DNA from 3 places in the Pseudomonas sp. NPDC079086 genome. Region 1 is predicted to be linked to each of the others. Evidence: predicted binding sites of a transcription regulator. Region 1 holds the regulator's gene; each other region holds the start of a gene.
What was found. The regulator sigma-54, encoded in region 1, starts transcription at its own class of promoters, with help from an activator protein. The targets are predictions, from matches to a motif close to ANTGGCATNNANNTTGCTNT.
Positions count from the first base shown of each region.

Region 2: ACIGEK_RS16625 (flagellar basal body rod protein FlgF) is a predicted target of sigma-54. The motif match lies at 2,624-2,643, and genes of this name have one in related genera.
Region 3: glnA (glutamate--ammonia ligase) is a predicted target of sigma-54. The motif match lies at 2,722-2,741, and genes of this name have one in related genera.

Region 1 covers NZ_JBITTY010000004.1:173,796-177,951, reverse strand. Annotated here, with positions in the region: gene lptA (lipopolysaccharide transport periplasmic protein LptA) at 1-339, shown strand, start outside; gene lptB (LPS export ABC transporter ATP-binding protein) at 342-1,067, shown strand; gene ACIGEK_RS18855 (RNA polymerase factor sigma-54) at 1,206-2,720, shown strand; gene hpf (ribosome hibernation-promoting factor, HPF/YfiA family) at 2,913-3,221, shown strand; gene ptsN (PTS IIA-like nitrogen regulatory protein PtsN) at 3,237-3,710, shown strand; gene rapZ (RNase adapter RapZ) at 3,713-4,156, shown strand, end outside.
Region 2 covers NZ_JBITTY010000003.1:408,042-412,197, forward strand. Annotated here, with positions in the region: gene ACIGEK_RS16610 (flagellar basal body P-ring protein FlgI) at 1-151, opposite strand, end outside; gene flgH (flagellar basal body L-ring protein FlgH) at 163-882, opposite strand; gene flgG (flagellar basal-body rod protein FlgG) at 1,003-1,788, opposite strand; gene ACIGEK_RS16625 (flagellar basal body rod protein FlgF) at 1,835-2,575, opposite strand; gene flgE (flagellar hook protein FlgE) at 2,781-4,097, opposite strand; gene flgD (flagellar hook assembly protein FlgD) at 4,141-4,156, opposite strand, start outside.
Region 3 covers NZ_JBITTY010000001.1:259,325-263,480, reverse strand. Annotated here, with positions in the region: gene ACIGEK_RS01185 (DUF4124 domain-containing protein) at 1-478, opposite strand, end outside; gene ACIGEK_RS01180 (DUF4124 domain-containing protein) at 481-1,047, opposite strand; gene glnA (glutamate--ammonia ligase) at 1,222-2,628, opposite strand; gene thiI (tRNA uracil 4-sulfurtransferase ThiI) at 2,956-4,156, shown strand, end outside.

The sequences.
Region 1 (4,156 bases):
GTGACCATCACCCAGAATGCCCAGGGCGATGTCGAAGTGTTTACCTCTGTCGGCAAGCCGGCCTACTACGAACAACTGCCATCTGCCGACAAGCAGGTCGTCAAAGCCTACGGCCTGACCATCCAATACTTCATGGCCAATGATCGCGTTGTATTGATCGACCAAGCCAAGGTGATTCAAGAAGGCAACACCTTCGAAGGCGAGAAGATCGTCTATGACACCCAGCGCCAGATCGTCAACGCCGGCCGAGCCACAGGCACCAACGTCACTGCGCCACGTCCGCGCATCGACATGGTGATCCAGCCGAAGAACAAACCAGCCGACCAGCAGGCGCAGTAATAATGGCCACATTGAAAGCCCAACACTTGGCCAAAAGCTACAAAGGCCGTCAGGTCGTGCGCGACGTCAGCCTGAGCATCGACAGCGGGCAGATCGTCGGACTGCTCGGCCCCAACGGTGCCGGCAAGACCACCTGTTTCTACATGATCGTTGGCTTGGTGCAGGCTGATCAGGGCCGCGTGATGATCGACGACCTCGACGTCAGCCATCAGCCCATGCATGGCCGCGCTCGTGCCGGCATCGGTTACCTACCACAGGAAGCCTCGATCTTCCGCAAGCTCAGCGTGGCCGACAACATCATGGCCATCCTGGAAACCCGCAAGGACCTCGACGGCGCCGCACGCCGCAAGGAACTTGAAGGCCTGCTGCAGGAGTTTCATATCAGCCATATCCGCGACAACCTCGGCATGAGTTTGTCTGGTGGTGAGCGCCGCCGCGTGGAAATTGCCCGCGCTCTGGCGACCAACCCCAAGTTCATCCTGCTCGACGAACCCTTCGCCGGTGTTGACCCGATTTCCGTGGGCGATATCAAGCAGATCATCCATCACCTCAAGGCCAAGGGTATCGGTGTATTGATCACCGACCACAACGTCCGCGAAACCCTGGATATCTGCGAAACGGCCTATATCGTCAGCGATGGCCAGCTGATCGCCGAAGGTGATGCCGAAGCAATTCTGGCCAACCAGACAGTGAAAGAAGTTTACCTGGGGCATGAGTTCAGGCTGTAACCACAGCTTTTCTCAAGCCGACTGCAGCCAAGGCTAGGCAAAACCCTTAAAGTCAGGCATATAATTTGCTTCCTAGTGGCGCTTTTTGAAAACGCCCTGTAGTGGATTGCGCACAGACGCCGGTAAATAAGGTCTGCAATGAAACCATCGCTAGTCCTGAGAATGGGCCAGCAGCTGACGATGACACCGCAGCTGCAACAGGCCATCCGCCTGCTCCAACTGTCTACCCTGGATCTGCAACAAGAGATCCAGGAGGCCTTGGAGTCCAACCCGATGCTCGAACGCCAGGAAGATGGCGATGATTTCGACAATTCGGACCCCATGGCCGATGGCGCAGAAAGTGCCAGCCCCAGCGAACAGCCCGAAGCGCCCTATCAGGAAACCAACTATCAGGAAGCCACGCAGACCGTGGACAACCTGGAGGAAGGCGATTGGGGCGAGCGCATTCCCAATGAGCTGCCCGTCGATACCGCCTGGGAAGACATCTACCAGACCAGCGCCAGCAGCCTGCCCAGTAGCACCAACGATGATGACGAGTGGGATTTCACCACCCGCACCTCAAGCGGCGAGAGCCTGCAAAGTCATCTGCTCTGGCAGCTCAATCTGGCCCCGATGTCGGACAAGGACCGCCTGATCGGCGTCACCCTGATCGATTGCATCAACCAGCAGGGCTATCTAGAAGAAACGCTGGAAGAAGTGGTCGAGGCCTTCGACCCGGAACTGGACATCGAACTCGACGAAGTCGAAGCCGTACTCCACCGCATTCAGCAGTTCGAACCCACCGGCATCGCCGCACGCAACCTGGGCGAATGCCTGCTTCTGCAACTGCGTCAGCTGCCGGCGAAAACTCCGTGGCTGAGCGAAGCCCAGCGCCTGGCCAGCGACTACCTCGACCTGCTCGGTAGCCGCGATTACAGCCAGCTGATGCGCCGCATGAAGCTCAAGGAGGACGAGTTGCGTCAGGTTATCGACCTGATCCAGAGCCTCAACCCGCGCCCCGGCTCGCAAATTGAATCCAGCGAGCCGGAATACGTGGTGCCCGACGTGATCGTGCGCAAACACAACGAGCGCTGGCTGGTAGAGCTGAACCAAGAAGCGATGCCGCGCCTGCGGGTCAACGCGCAATACGCCGGCTTTGTGAAGCGCGCTGATTCCAGCGCCGACAACACCTTTATGCGTAACCAGCTGCAGGAAGCGCGCTGGTTTATCAAAAGCCTGCAGAGCCGCAACGAAACCCTGATGAAGGTTGCCACGCAGATCGTCGAGCACCAGCGCGGCTTCCTTGATTACGGCGACGAGGCGATGAAGCCTTTGGTGCTGCACGATATTGCCGAAGCTGTAGGTATGCATGAGTCGACCATCTCGCGGGTAACCACGCAGAAATTCATGCACACGCCACGTGGTATTTACGAGCTGAAATACTTCTTCTCCAGCCACGTCAGCACCTCCGAGGGCGGCGAATGCTCGTCCACCGCGATCCGCGCCATCATCAAAAAACTGGTCGCGGCGGAAAATGCGAAAAAGCCGTTGAGTGACAGCAAGATCGCTGGTTTACTGGAAGCACAGGGCATTCAAGTCGCTCGCCGCACGGTCGCCAAGTACCGTGAATCCCTCGGAATAGCGCCTTCCAGTGAGCGCAAACGATTGATCTAAGGCGGCACGAAGAAGGAAGACGATCACTCGATACACAACACGTCCGGCCTCGCCTTTTCGCAAAAGCAGCCATACTGCCAGCAAGCAATCAGCGACCGTGCCAGGCTCGTTTTGTAGAGTCTTCCACGCCACAGTGTTCCGGCGGCAGGCCTCTCGCCTGCCTCTTACACACGGCAACAAGGAGAAAGCGGTATGCAAGTCAACATCAGTGGACACCAGCTGGATGTGACCGACGCCCTACGCGACTACATCGCCGAAAAACTCGGCCGATTGGAGCGCCACTTCGACAAGATTACCAACGTGCAAGTCACCATGGAGGTCGAGAAGCTCAAACAGAAAATCGAAGCGACCCTGCACATTGCCGGCGGCGAAGTTGTCGCCAATGCCGAGCATGAAGACATGTACGCAGCCATCGATCTACTGACTGATAAACTCGACCGACAACTCATCAAACACAAGGAAAAACAGCTCGAACGTCAACAGGGCGCTATGGCCCGCTGACATCGTCTATCTCCTATGATCCGACTTGAAACTATCCTGACCCCCGGCCGTTCCCTGGTGAACGTGCCGGGCGGCAGCAAAAAACGTGTTCTCGAACAGATTGCCAACCTGGTGGCGCGCGAGCTGCCTGACCTGGACGGCCAAGACATCTTCGAAAGCCTGATTGCCCGCGAAAAACTCGGCTCGACCGGTTTCGGTAATGGCATTGCCATTCCGCACTGTCGCCTGCCCGGTTGTACAGCGCCGATCAGCGCCTTGCTGCGCCTGGACTCTGCCGTAGACTTCGACGCCATCGACGGCGCCCCAGTGGACCTGCTGTTTGTCCTGCTGGTGCCCGAAGCGGCCACCGACGCTCACCTGGAACTGCTCCGGCAAATCGCCAGCATGCTCGATCGCAGCGATGTGCGTGCCAGCCTGCGTCAAGCCGAAAGCAGTGAAGCCCTGTATCAGGTGGTCGTGGACGTACAAAGCCAACTCAACCGAGCCTGAGCATGCGCCTGATCATCGTTAGCGGTCGCTCCGGCTCCGGGAAGAGCACCGCCCTCGATGTGCTTGAGGACAACGGCTTCTACTGCATCGACAACCTGCCCGCCGGGCTGCTGCCTGAACTGGCCGAGCGCGCCCTGCTGCACACCGAGCTGCTGCATCCGCAGGTCGCGGTGTCGATTGATGCACGCAACCTGCCGAGCCACCTCAAGCGCTTTCCCGAGCTGCTAGAGGAAGTACGCGCACGGCATATCAAGTGCGATGTGATCTACCTGGATGCCGACGAAGAAACCCTGCTCAAGCGCTTCTCGGAAACCCGCAGACGCCATCCGCTGACCAACGAAAACCGTTCGCTGGCTGAAGCCATCGCCGATGAAAGCCTGCTGCTCGGGCCGATTATTGACCTGGCCGACCTGAAGATCGACACCACGCACCTCAATCTTTATCAG
Region 2 (4,156 bases), on a different contig from region 1:
CACTGCCATTAAGCCCCACCACCAGGCCGTAGCCGATCAACTGGTTGCTGCGTACGCCCTGGATGCTAGCCAGATCCTTGAGCCGTTCGGCCTGGGCAACAGAGGCCAGCAACAGGGCGACAGCGGTAATCAGGTATTTGCTAAGCGTCATGTTGGCCATCCTCAGAACGGCCACATTGGGCTAAGAAAGAAACGACTCATCCAACCCGGTTGACTGGCATCGGCAAACGCACCAGTACCCGAGTAGGTGATGCGCGCATCGGCAATCCGGGTTGAGGACACAGTGTTGTCGGTGGCGATGTCATCAGAGCGCACCAGGCCAGCAATCCGTACCAGTTCATCGCCGGTATTCAGAGTCATCCACTTTTCCCCGCGCACCAGCAAAATGCCGTTGGGCATGACTTCGGCAACCGAAACGGTAATCGAGCCGGTCAGACTGTTGCTCTGCCCGGCAGCACCAGAGCCATCCGCTGAGCGGGTGGCATCGAAGCTGGCATCCAGGCCCAGGGTGTCATTGGTCAAGCCCAGAGCGCTAAGGCCAGCCAGGGGATTTTTCGGGGCCGCAGTCATACCGAACAGGTTAGGCACGCCAAGGCTGGCAGAGCTGTCTTTGCTGATTTTGCTGTTGTTGTTCTTGCTGGCCTGAGTGCGCTCATTCAGGGTGATGGTGATAATGTCGCCCACGCGATATGCCTTGCGGTCACCGAACAGACCATTCTCGAAACCGGCCTGATAAATCGAGCCGTTGTTCTGCGCTGCTGGCAACGGGGTGCGCGGCATCACCGGAGCGTAATAGGGATCATCCGACTTAGGTGCGGGAGCCATGCAGCCGCTCAAAGCCAGAGGGCCAAGCAGTGCACTAATGATTATCAGCCGGTTCATATCTACTACCTCATGCGTGCCTGGGGTGGCGTGCAACGTAAGCCACCAGTGCCAGTTCAAGCGATTCCTTGCTGTATCCAAAGCCTGGTCAGACGCTACGCGACTAGCCGGCCCTACCTATCAAAGATTCTGTGAAATAAAGCCGAGCATCTGGTCAGCGGTGGAAATGACCTTGGAGTTCATTTCGTAAGCACGCTGAGTAGTGATCATGTTCACCAGCTCCTCGACCACGCTCACGTTGGAGTTTTCCAGGGTGTTCTGCAGCGTGGTGCCCAGGCCGTTCAAACCAGGAGTGCCTACCTGCGGCGCGCCGCTGGAGGCGGTCTCCAGAAACAGATTGTTACCGATCGCTTCCAGACCCGCCGGGTTGATAAAGTCGGCGGTCTGCAGGTTGCCAACAATCTGTGGCTGCGGGTTGCCGGCAGTAGTCACCGACACTGTGCCGTCTTCGCCCACGGTAAAGGTGCGAACTTCGTTGGGCAGTACGATGGCGGGCTCCAAGGCATAACCGTTGGAAGTCACCACCTGGCCATCGGAGTTGAGGTGAAAGCTACCGTCGCGGCTATAGGACACCGTGCCATCGGGCAGCAGCACCTGGAAGAAACCACGGCCATTGATTGCCATATCCAGCGGCTGCTCGGTGGTTTGCAGGCTACCGGCAGTGAAGATCTTCTGCGTACCCACCACCCGCACACCGGTACCCAGTTGCAAACCGGAAGGCAATTGACTGTCCTGACTGGACTGGCCGCCAGGCTGACGACGAATCTGATACAGCAAGTCCTCGAACTCGGCGCGATCACGCTTGAAGCCCGTGGTCGAAACGTTGGCCAAGTTGTTGGAAATGGTGGTCAGGTTCATATCCTGAGCGGTAAGACCCGTCTTACTGACCCACAGTGCCGGAAGCATATCGATTCTCCTCGGGCGTCGTTTTAACGACGCCGCGTGCTGATAATTAGGTCATCTGCAAGACGCGCGCCATGGCCGCCGAATTGTCTTCGGCGGTGCGCATCATCTTCACTTGCAGTTCGAATTGGCGGGACAGCGAGAGGATCGCGGTCATCTCTTCCACGGCGTTGACGTTGCTCGACTCGAGGAAGCCCGAGGTGATCTCCATATTGGCATCAGCCAGGACCGGGCCTTGGCCCTTGAAGCGGATCAATCCATCGGTGCCCTTCTCCATCTGCTTGGGATCAGGATTGACCAGCTTTAAACGATCCACCTCGGCCAGTACGTTCGGCGCCTCGCCCAAGGCACGGATACTGATGGTGCCATCCTTGCCAATTTCGATTTTCTGCTCTGGCGGCACCGCAATCGGCCCGGCGTTGCCCATCACCGGCAAGCCATTGCCGGTACGCAGCACGCCCAAGGAGTCAACATTCAAACTGGCGGTGCGCACGTAGGCTTCACTGCCATCAGGTGCCTGCACAGCCAACCAGCCCTTGCCGCCAACGGCCACATCCAGATCGCGACCGGTTTCCTGCAGGGAGCCTGGGGTGAAGTCAGTACCCGGGCGCTCGCTCATGGCATAGACCCGCGACGGATAACTGTCACCGAAGATCGGCATGGAGCGTGCCTGCTCAAAATCGCGACGGAAACCATTGGTGGTGATGTTTGCCAGGTTGTTGGCATGGGCACGCTGGGCCAGTGTGTTCTGGTGGGCCCCAGTCATGGAAACGTACAGCATCTTGTCCATGGTTATTCTCCGAGTGGGCTTGCCGCCCCGCTGCTCTATACAAGCTACAAAGCAATGGCTGTGCCAGTACTCAAAAAACAACAATAAGCATTTGATAAATATGAATTTAAAAAAACAAAAAGGCTCCAAATGGAGCCTTCTAAATACCAGCGCGGCGTACTTTTGCCGCCCGCGACAGGCACTTGCCTGCCGCAGGCAACACTTATCAACGCAGGTTGATAATGGTCTGAGTTACCGCACTTTCGGTTTCAATGGTCTTGGCGTTGGCCTGGTAGTTGCGCTGCGCCACGATCAGGTTGACCAACTGATCCGACAGCTCGACGTTAGAGTCTTCCAGGGCACCAGACTGCAGCGCACCCAGGGTACCGCTGCGCGGCGTACCGACCACCGGCTCACCAGACTCGAAGGACTGCACCCAGGCGGTCTTACCCACAGGCGTCAAGCCCTGGACGTTGGCGAAGTTAGCCAGAATCACTTGCCCCTGAACCTTGGATTGACCATTGGTGTAGCGGGCAAAGATTACCCCGGTGTCATCAATTTCCAACCCCGCCAATTGGCCAGTGGTGTAACCATCCTGACTGACCCGATTAACCGCAAAGTTACTGGCAAACTGCGTTGAAGGACGCACATCAATAGCCACACCTGCGGGGCTGGCAGTAGCGCCGTTACTACTCCATACAGGAGGGATAGCATTATCCGGCGCGGCCGGCACCCAGGTGGTCAGGTTGATAACACCATTGGCATCTACAGCAAAACCGGTCGGCGTTGAGGCGATCAACGCAGGAATATCCAACTGCCCGGCAGTAGTGAACTGTAGATCCACAGAGGAAGGCGTGGTCAGCGTCGGGTCATCCGGGTTGCGCCCGTCGATTAGCACATTCATCTGCCAGGTATTGGGCCCAGTCTTGAGGAAATACTGGGTGAATACGTGGGAGTTGCCCTGGGTGTCGTAAATATTGGTCGAAGTCGACGAGTTATAGGTCGTGGGATCCGACGGATTGAACGGCACGGTAGTCGGCACGCTATTAGTCGAGTTGAGGTTGAATACCTGCTCAAGACTCTCAGTTGCCCGAGGCTCTTGACTGGCCGTCTCGATACGTAAATCGTTAACGATGCCATTCTGTAAATTACCACTGGCATCCACCGCATAGCCCTGCAGGCGATAACCAAAGTTATTCACCATAAAGCCGTCACGGTCGGTGCCGAAGTAACCGGCACGGGTGTAGCTCACTTCACCATTGTTGCTGGTCTGAAAAAAGCCGTTGCCGTTGATCGCCAGGTCCAGGGCGTTCTGCGTGTAATTGATATTGCCCTGATTAAATAGCTGCGACACATCACCGAGCAGCACACCACTGCCCTGCGGATTCGAACCAGAGCCCAACACAGACGCCGCATAAACATCGGCAAACTCGGCGCGCGACTGCTTGAAACCGGCAGTACCGGCGTTGGCGATGTTGTTACCGGTCACGTTAAGGTCACTGGTCGCGGCACGTAGGCCGCTAAGACCGATATTAAAACCCATGGAAGACTCCTTTGCCGGACAGCCGGCGGCTAAAACCTGTTAGTTACTGACCGATCACC
Region 3 (4,156 bases), on a different contig from region 1:
GGAACGGTTGAGTGGGCGTGCGCTCGATGATGCGGCCCTGTAGGTCGATGATCTCCACCGCTAGCTGGTGCGTGCCGCGGTCGATGTTCTCCAGCGGGAACACCGGGCTGCTGCCTGCTTCACCCACCTGTACGCCGTCCAGCAGCAGGCGATAGCTGTGCTGGGGGAAGAGTTTCGGTTCGCTGTTGATGCTGACAATCAGGTTGCCGGCGCTGTCGCGGATGGTCGCATCGGGCTGTGGCACCAGAATACGCAGCAGGCTGTAGCGCTGGCTGGGTTCTGGCGCTTCAACTGTGGGTGCGGTCTGCGTCTGGATGGTCGGCATCGAATTGCTGGGTGCCAGCTCGACGCGCTCGGCATCACCTGAGCGGGGTTTATCGGTGAAGACGCGATTCCCTTCGGCATCTATATAGGTGTAGACCTGCGCGAAGGCAGGTAGAGCGAGCAGCATCAGGCCGCAGAACAGCAGATTGCGCATAGTTAGGGAGCTGGCTTTGGTTTGGGCTTTGGTGGCGGAGGTGGTGGGCGCAGGGCTGGGCTGCTGGTATTGACCCGCTGCACGGTAAACACGCTGGTGGCGCTCTGCTGGATCGATTTCTCGCCGCTGAGTACTTCCACAGCCAGGCTGTGTTCGCCACGGTCGGCATTGCTCACTTGCAGGCGCGGCACGTTGCTCGGTTGGCCGTAGGGCTTGCCATCCAAAAGCAGGCGCAGGCGATGGTTGCTGGCCAGGCGCGGCTGGATGTCCACGCCAACGCTGAAGGTGCCGTTGTTGGCGCGCATGGCTTCATCGTCGGGGATGCCGGTCAGCTGCAGCATGCTGTAAGGCGCGGCGCTGTCGGCTGGGTCGGGGTTGGTTGTGGCGGGCACACTGGGTACTGGCATCGACACGCTATTGGTTTTCGGCAGCTCGACATTCTGCGTCGGCTGGCCTTCCGGCGGCTGGTCGGTGAATACCGTGTTGCCATTGGCGTCGGTGTATTTGTAGATCTGTGCACTGGCCGGCAATGCCAGGCTCAGTAACAGGCAGATGAGCAGAGGGCGCATGCCTGACTCTCCCTAGTGATGTGCTCTTAGCCTTGCACTGCTCGCGCGCTCTGGCAAGCGCGTTGATGGCTGGGCGTGTACCAGCGCAGAAATCATCAGGTTAAAAGGTGTTGCGGGTGTGCCTCCAAGCGCAAAAAGGCCACCCGAAGGTGGCCTCTTGTATTGCGTGCAGGATTAGACGCTGTAGTACAGGTCGTATTCCAGCGGGTGTACGAAGGTGCGGACTTTGATTTCTTCTTCGCTCTTCAGCTCAAGGTAAGCGTCGATGAAGTCGTCGGAGAACACGCCGCCTTTGGTCAGGAACGCACGGCCTTTATCCAGCTCTTCCAGGGCTTCTTTCAGGCTGCCACAAACCTGTGGGATCAACTTGCCTTCTTCTGGTGGCAGGTCATACAGGTTTTTATCAGCAGCATCGCCAGGGTGAATCTTGTTCTGGATACCGTCGATACCGGCCATCAGCAGAGCAGCGAAGGCCAGGTATGGGTTGGCAGCCGGATCCGGGAAGCGTGCTTCGATACGGCGGGCTTTCGGGCTGGAAACGTATGGAATACGGATCGAGGCCGAGCGGTTACGCGCCGAGTAGGCCAGCATTACTGGCGCTTCGAAACCTGGGACCAGACGCTTGTAGGAGTTGGTCGACGGGTTGGTGAAGCCGTTCAGGGCTTTACCGTGCTTGATGATGCCGCCGATGAAGTACAGGGCGGTGTCGGACAGGCCGGCATAGCCTTCGCCAGCGAAGGTGTTCTTGCCATCTTTGGAGATGGACATGTGTACGTGCATACCCGAACCGTTGTCGCCGTACAGCGGCTTCGGCATAAAGGTCGCGGTTTTGCCGTAGGCATCAGCCACGTTGTGTACGCAGTACTTCAGGGTCTGAACTTCGTCAGCCTTGGCCACCAGGGTGTTGAACTTCACGCCGATTTCGTTCTGGCCGGCAGTCGCCACTTCGTGGTGGTGAACTTCGATGACCAGACCCATTTCTTCCATGGCATTACACATGGCAGTACGGATTTCGTGGTCGTGGTCGCACGGCGGAACTGGGAAGTAGCCACCTTTGACGGCTGGGCGATGGCCTTTGTTGCCGCCTTCGATGTCAGCGTCGGTGTTCCAGGACGCCTGCTCGGAGAAGATCTTGAACATCGAGCCGGAGATGTCGGACTTGAACTTCACTTCGTCGAAGATGAAGAACTCAGGCTCTGGACCAACGAATACGGTGTCGCCGATACCGGTGGTTTTCAGGAATTCTTCAGCGCGCTTGGCGATCGAGCGCGGGTCACGATCATAGCCTTGCATGGTGCTTGGCTCGATGATGTCGCAGACGATGATCAGGGTCGGCTCTTCGGTGAACGGATCCAGGACAGCGGTTTCGTCAACCGGCAGCAGGATCATGTCGGAGGCTTCGATGCCTTTCCAGCCGTGGATGGAGGAGCCGTCGAACATTTTGCCGACTTCGAAGAACTCGTCGTCCAGCGCATCGCGTGCCGGCATGGTCACGTGGTGCTGTTTGCCCTTGGTGTCGGTGAAGCGCAGGTCAACCCACTTCACGTCGTGTTCTTTAATAAGTTGAATCGACTTCGACATGCTGTCCTCCAGGTGGATAAGGCTCGAATGCTGAGCCCTCAATAGTATGTTACGGCCGGCGGCATACTCCGCCAGGGCATCCTGCCTCACAAGGGAGCAAATTGCATGCCAGTGCACAGGAATGGGTGTAAGCCCTGAAACTCAGGGCTGGCGGGGGCTGCGCGGCGCTGCTTGATAAATATTTGCACCGTTATGGGTCGTCGTATTTGTCATGCGCACTTTTGTGGTGCGCGATTTGTGTGGTTGAGGATTTTTGATCAAAGCGTGAGCAATTTCCGCTATAATCCGCGCCCCTGTTTTTTCGCGGCCTCGGCACCCACTGTTTTCATGAAACTGATCGTTAAAGTCTTCCCGGAAATCACCATTAAAAGTCGGCCGGTGCGTAAGCACTTTATCCGGCAGCTGGCGAAGAACATTCGTTCGGTTTTGCGTGAGTTCGATCCACAGCTGCAGGTCAGCGGTGTGTGGGACAACCTGGAAGTCGAAACCCAGATCAGTGAGCCGAAAACCCTGCAGGCGATGGTCGAGCGCCTGAGCTGCACGCCAGGTATTACGCATTTCCTGCAAGTCGATGAATACCCACTGGGCGACTTCGACGATGTGCTGGAAAAGTGCAAGTTGCACTTCGCCGATCAGCTGCCGGGCAAGATCTTCGCGGTACGCTGCAAGCGCGCCGGCAAGCATGCGTTCAGCTCCATGGATGTTGAGCGCTATGTCGGCAGCCAATTGCGCCAGCAATGCGGCGCGGCCGGCATCTCGCTGAAAGATCCGGACGTTGTCGTGCGCATGGAAATCCGCGATCAGCGCCTGTTCGTTATTCACCATCAGCACGAAGGCCTAGGCGGTTACCCGCTGGGCTCGCTGGAACAAACCCTGGTGCTGATGAGTGGCGGTTTCGATTCCACCGTCGCCGCATACCAAATGATGCGCCGCGGCCTAGTCACCCACTTCTGCTTCTTTAATCTAGGCGGCCGCGCCCACGAGTTGGGCGTGATGGAAGTGGCGCATTACCTCTGGCAGAAATTCGGCAGCTCGCAGCGCGTGCTGTTTATCAGCGTGCCGTTCGAGGAAGTGCTGGGCGAGATTCTCGGCAAAGTCGACAACAGCCAGATGGGGGTCATCCTCAAGCGCATGATGCTGCGCGCCTCCACGCGCATGGCTGAACGATTGCAAATTGATGCGCTGGTCACCGGTGAGGCGATCAGTCAGGTTTCCAGTCAGACCCTGCCAAACCTCGCAGTAATCGACTCGGCCACCGATATGCTGGTGCTGCGTCCGCTGCTGGCCAGCCACAAGCAAGACATCATCGACACCGCTACGCGCATTGGCACCGCCGAGTTCGCCAAGCACATGCCGGAATACTGCGGGGTGATTTCGGTCAACCCGACCACCAAGGCGAAAAAGCTGCGCATCGAGTATGAAGAGAGCCAGTTCGACATGGCCATTCTCGGGCGCGCCCTCGAGCGCGCGACCTTGCTACCGATCGACAAAGTGATCGACGAGCTGGGCAAGGACGTGCAGATCGAGG